Regions from separate parts of the Maridesulfovibrio sp. genome, predicted to be linked through region 2. Evidence: predicted binding sites of a transcription regulator. Region 2 holds the regulator's gene; the other holds the start of a gene.
The links. Region 2 encodes sigma-54, which starts transcription at its own class of promoters, with help from an activator protein. Its sites were predicted from a motif close to CTGGCACGGNNNNTGCTT; they were not measured.

Region 1 (3,149 bases), 1.9 Mb from region 2:
ACCCTGCGAAAGTTTCAGTTCTGCAACTATCTGCTTGAGATCGGCAGCTCCTTCAGGAGTGACGACGATTGAATCCGCACCACGTTCCATAACACTGGCAGCCAGCCTTGCACGCTCCAGTGATTCGGCCTCAAGAGCGAGGGAATCAATCTGGGCAAGCAGATTTTCAACTGGAATAATTTCCCATCCGGCCGCAAGGCAGACGTCTTTGCCTTTTTTGTCAAGGTCAACAGCAACGGCTTCATCGGCTTTTTCGTTGATGGCTACGCAGGGCATATCATCGTGGGTGATGACATTTATACGTCCAAGGGATTCGATGGTTTCCTTGTCTTCCGGGGAAGTCAGGATCGCATCCACCCCGGATTCAAGGGCGAGGCTGACTAATTTTTTATCGAAAGGGATCGCTTTAAAAATAATTTTTTTCATTTTCGTATTCCTGAGCTTCAGCTATTCGCCGATGTGCGCGAGAGCATTATCAACTGTTTCATCATTGTGGACAATCATGTGCAAAGCCTCAACCAGTTTAACGCGGTTTTCATGCTGGAAAACATTGCGGCCGACGGAAAGACCGGCACCGCCTGCTTCAATGGAGTCTGCAACCATCTGGAGGAAATCGCGGGTGGAATCGAGCTTGGGACCGCCGGCGATTACAACCGGAATACAGCAGCCTTCGACCACATCTTTGAAAGTTTCAATATTACCGGTGTAAGGTACTTTTACAATATCGGCACCAAGTTCTTCTCCGGCGCGGGCGCAGTGAGCAACAACTTCCGGGTCGTATTCATCTTTGATTTTAGGACCTCTGGCGTAGACCATCGCAAGCACAGGAACGCCCCAATTGGTGGCTGAAGAAGCAACTTTACCAAGATCGGAAAGCATCTGCGATTCTGACTCGTCACCGAGATTTACATGCATGGAAACGGCATCAGCACCGAGACGAAGAGCGTCTTCAACAGTACCGACCAGAGTTTTTTTATTGGGAAGAGGAGAGAGACAGGTGGATGCGGAGAGATGAACAATAAGGCCAACGTCGCCGCCTTCTTCTCGATGGGAGCAGCGGACGAGGCCCTTATGCATGAGCACGGCATTGGCTCCGCCCTTGACCATATCGTTAACTGCCCGGCGCATGGAGCGAAGTCCTTTAAGAGGGCCGACGCTGATACCGTGGTCCATGGGAACGACAATTGTCCGGCCTGTATTGCGGTTTACTATCCGCTCCATTCTTACGCTTTTACCAATCTGCATTTTAATTTCTCCTGAAGTTTGCCTCTAGTTCTCCAAGATCCGCTTCCCTTTTTGGCGACCCTAGTTAAAAAAAAAGGGCCGCCGGCGATTCTTCGCCTGCGGCCCTTTCGTAGAGGTCGTTTGCTATGTTCTTTTTACTTTTTGTACTAGCAAACCTCCACCCGACCACAAGCGTGGGAGCACCAAAAATAAAAAAAGTAAAAAAAGTATGAGAGGCCAGTGCCTAGGGTGTTAAAAGTCTGCATGGCTTTCTTGTAACCGGGTCCTAAAAAAATTGTCAACAACTTTATTGTTTTTTTTACCATCATTAATCTAATGAACACTGTTTGTCATTTTTATCTCTGTTTGAGGATGCTACATATTTGCAAGTTTACCTTTTTGTAATTTCACATATGTTCAAATACGACAAAAACGTTCAAAAATACATTTTTGTAATCGATATTTTTATCACAATATAAAAAAATGCAATAATTTCAGAGTGTTATATTTTTGGCACGGTCCATGCTTAAAGAAAAACATCCTTGAAGCAATCAACACCCCTAAGGAGGACTGTATGACTATTAAACGTTCAATGGTAGGCCGTAAAATTCCGGCCCTCGCAATGCTCATGCTCCTGGCAGCACCTTCCGCGGCTTTCGCGGCTGAAGAGGCTATGTCTCAGGTTCACGGTAACATTCTCTGGACTCTTCTCGCCGCTATACTTGTATTTTTTATGCAGGCAGGTTTTGCATGCGTTGAAGCAGGATTTACCCGCGCAAAAAGTGCAGGTAACATCCTGATGAAAAACTTTCTCGACTTTGCAGCCGGTTCAATCATCTTTTTTCTGATCGGCTTCGGTCTCATGTTCGGTCTTGATGCAGGTGGCTTCATCGGCACAAGCGGATTTTCCCTTGCAGGAATCGGACTTACCGACCCCGACTCACAGTGGACCATTACTTTCTGGTTCTTCCAGTCTGTATTTGCTGCAACAGCTGCAACCATCGTATCCGGTGGTATCGCCGAGCGCACCAAATTCAGCAGTTATCTTCTCGTTACCTGTATTGTTACCGGTCTGATCTATCCTATCTCAGGTCACTGGGCATGGGGCTCTCTCTGGCTCGGCGATTCCGGTGCAGGCTGGCTCGAAGGTCTGGGATTCATGGACTTCGCAGGCTCCACTGTTGTTCACTCCGTTGGTGGCTGGATCGCACTTGCAGGCGCTATGATCCTCGGACCCCGTATCGGCAAATATACTGCTGACGGTAAAGCCAAAGCTATCCCCGGTCACAACATTCCGCTGGCATCACTTGGTGTATTCATCCTCTGGTTCGGTTGGTTCGGTTTTAACCCCGGTTCCACCACCACTGCTGACGGCTCCATCGGTCTCATCGCTGTAACAACCAGTCTCTCCGCTTGTGCGGGTACCCTCGGTGCAATGTTCACCTCCTGGTTCAAATACGGCAAGCCTGATATCTCCATGACCTGTAACGGCGCTCTGGCTGGTCTGGTAGGTATTACCGCTCCCTGCGCAACCGTTACTCCCGGAGCTTCAATCATCATCGGTATTATCGCAGGTATCCTGGTAGTTCTTTCCATCGAGTTCATTGATAAAGTGCTGAAAATTGACGACCCGGTTGGTGCGGTTTCCGTACACGGTGTCTGCGGTGCCTGGGGAACTATCGCTTGTGGCCTCTTCACCACTCCCGCACTCAACGACGGCACAGGCGGCCTGTTCTACGGCGGCGGTTTCGGAATCCTCACAACTCAGCTCATCGGTGTAGTAGCCTGCTTTGTCTGGGCTTTCGGAATGGGCTACCTCGCTTTCAGCCTCGCCAAAGCTATAATGGGCATCAGGGTAACAGCTGAAGAAGAAATGAAAGGTCTCGACATCAGCGAACACGGCATGGAATCCTACAACGGCTTTC
Region 2 (3,149 bases):
CCTATCGCAGTCATTGATATTCAGGATATTATCTCCACGCTGAAGGATATGGGGCTGGGAATTCTTATCTCGGATCATAACGTGCGTGAAACTTTATCAATCTGTGACCGGGCTTATCTTGTCTACGAAGGCCGTGTGATTCTTAACGGCTCGCCGGAAAATATTGTCAAAAACACCAAGGCGCGCAGATTATATCTTGGAGACAGTTTCAGTCTTTAGCTGCGCTACTGAAATATGTGATTTATCAGCCGGGATTCTTTTATGAATTCCGGCTTTTTTTATCAAAGTTTGATTAATTTAGTCTTTGTTGATTTACAGTCTGCCCGAACATTGGTACACTTTTTTCATGCGCAAAAATTTTGTGTAAAAAATCCATAAATATCAGATAATTCAGAGGTCTTTGTTGCATGTTGCAAATGGATGTGGCATAGTTAAATCAAGGCTGGGGGATAAAAGATTATTTTTTTTATTGCTTCAGTGTGCAACTGACTGAAATGAAATGAATTTGAGAATATATTACAAGGTGGCCTGAATATATGGGATTGGAACTAAGACAACAATTAAAGCTTACGCAACAGCTGGTGATGACTCCCCAGTTGCAGCAGGCGATCAAGTTGTTGCAGCTTTCCCGTCTAGAGCTGATGGATACCGTTCATCAGGAACTGATGGAGAATCCTATCCTTGAAGAAGCTGAAGCGGCGGAAAGAACCGATGCCGCTGACGCTGAAGCAGGAACCGCTACGGCGGAAGAGGCTCAGATTTCCAAGGAGGCCGAGTGGGAGAATTATCTCGGAGAATTTTCCAGCACCTCCAAACAGTCCGCTTCTCGTGAGTCGGAGTCTTATGAAGAGGGTACTTCCTTTGAAGCCCGTCTGACCAAGGCTGCTTCTCTTGAAGGACACCTTCATTGGCAGATGAGTCTTTCTGATTTTACTGCTGAAGAACGAGTTGTCGGCGAGTGTCTTATAGGCAATTTAAGCTCTGGTGGTTTTTTACGGATTGACTTGGAAGATGTCTGCGAAACATGTTACGCTGAAATCGAAGACGTAGAAAAGGTTCTTCACCGCATCCAGCGTTTCGATCCGGTCGGTGTGGCTGCGCGGACTCCGCAGGAATGTCTGCTTATTCAGCTCGAGGCCTTGAAACTTGACGATGATCCTATTCTGGTCTCACTGGTCCGGGATCATCTGGATGATCTTGAAAAGAAGCGCTATAAGCCGCTGGCACGTAAATTCAAGCTCAGCATGGAGGATTTGAAGAGTTATCTTGACCTGATGCAGACGCTTGATCCTCTGCCCGGAGCAAGTTTTTCAAGCGGAGACTCTTTCTATGTCAGCCCGGATGCTTATGTTTATGAATATGACGGTGATTTTGTCATCGTGCTTAATGAAGATGGTCTTCCCAAACTGCAGATGAATGCATTTTATGTGGAGACGCTGGCATCAACCAAGGGAGACGACAAGGAATATTTTCAAGACAAGATGCGCTCCGCACAATGGCTGATGAAGAGCCTGTATCAGCGGCAGCGTACTTTGTATAAGGTTTTAGAATCCATAGTGAGATTTCAGCGCGAGTTTTTCGCTCAAGGTGTTACCAAGCTTAAACCGCTTATCCTTAAAGAGGTGGCTGAAGACATCGAAATGCATGAATCCACTGTGAGCCGGATCACAACAAATAAGTATGTTTCGACTCCGCATGGAATTTATGAACTAAAGTTCTTTTTCAATAGTGCTCTCGGTCTGGATGACGGATCTCAGGTCGGTTCCGAGTCCGTCAAGGCGACGATCAAGAAATTGATCAGTGAAGAAGACGGAAAGAAACCACTCAGTGACGAGAAGATCGCTGAGATTCTCAAAGAGAAGCTGGAAGTCAATATCGCAAGAAGGACCGTGGCCAAGTATAGGACTGCAATGGGAATACTCTCCTCGTCCAAGAGGAAAAAAGTATTCTAGCAGTCGGAGAAATTAAAGCATATTCACCCTTTACTAAGGAGGCTCTCTATGAACGTAGCATTTACTTTTAAGAATTTCGACGCATCCGAACATCTTAAGGAATATGCAAACAGCCGTTTCTCCAAGTTGGTAAAGTATGTAAGCAACCCTGACAATACTGACATGCAGGTTAAGCTGTCAGTGGATAAGTTCAGGCATGTTGCGGAAGTTGTTTTGACTTCCGACCATTTGCATGTATCTGCTTACGAAGTGTCCGAAGACATGTATTCTACCGTGGATATGGTTCTGGACAAGCTTGAATCTCAGCTTCGTCGTGCGAATGAAAAGACGAGGAGTCACAGGCGTAAGGATAGTGCTCCCGCCCGTATGGACATCCTCAGTTATGGTGAGGCTGAGTATAGGGAACCTGTAATTGTGGAGTCTGACTCCTTTGTTCCGAAGCCTATGACTATTGATGAAGCAGCAGAACAGCTGCAGACCCTTGACCATGAATTCCTCGTTTTCCGTAATGCGGATAACGAAGCTATAAATGTAATTTACCGTCGCAATAACGGCGATTTCGGCTTAATTGACCCGGGATACTAACTGATGAATATATCTGATAATCTGGCGAAGGATCTTGTTGTCTATGAACTGCAGGCCACTGATAAGGGTGGAGTTCTGGAAGAGATGGTTTCTACACTCAAGGACGCAGGTCTCGATATTGATGTGGAGAACTCGCTCAAGGTCCTCAATGATCGTGAAAAACTTGGAACAACAGGAATAGGGGATGGCATAGCCATCCCCCACGGAAAATTGGACAGCATTGAAGAGATTGTTGTTGTCGTCGGCCGCTCAAGCGCAGGGGTTGACTTTGAATCTCTGGACATGCAGCCGTGTAAGATATTCTTTATGGTGCTGGCCCCCGAGCAGGGGGCCGGTACCCATTTAAAGGTACTGGCGCAGATTTCAAGGCAGCTCAAAGATGAGGCCTTCCGGCAGGCTTTTATAGAAACCGGGGATAAGGAGGAATTGCTCCGACTCCTCGGCATAGCATAAGCCCGAACCAATTTGAAAATTTAAAATATACACATTAGCAATGAACTCAGGTCATTGCTAATTTTTTTTGTAGGCTGCAATTTAAGGAGGACAAAGTGGTATCTGCTGATGATCCGTTTCCAGTGATTGTTGTTACCGGGTTGTCCGGTGCTGGTAAAT

Region 1: a site for sigma-54 is predicted at 1,735-1,752, ahead of ACKU35_RS07660 (ammonium transporter). Genes of this name have one in related genera too.

The regions. Positions count from the first base shown of each region.
Region 1 is NZ_OY780933.1:1,702,177-1,705,325, reverse strand. Features, by position in the region: gene ACKU35_RS07670 (3-dehydroquinate synthase II family protein) at 1-426, opposite strand, end outside; gene ACKU35_RS07665 (2-amino-3,7-dideoxy-D-threo-hept-6-ulosonate synthase) at 448-1,245, opposite strand; gene ACKU35_RS07660 (ammonium transporter) at 1,799-3,149, shown strand, end outside.
Region 2 is NZ_OY780933.1:3,557,145-3,560,293, reverse strand. Features, by position in the region: gene lptB (LPS export ABC transporter ATP-binding protein) at 1-219, shown strand, start outside; gene rpoN (RNA polymerase factor sigma-54) at 537-1,952, shown strand; gene hpf (ribosome hibernation-promoting factor, HPF/YfiA family) at 2,001-2,537, shown strand; gene ACKU35_RS15920 (fructose PTS transporter subunit IIA) at 2,541-2,990, shown strand; gene rapZ (RNase adapter RapZ) at 3,086-3,149, shown strand, end outside.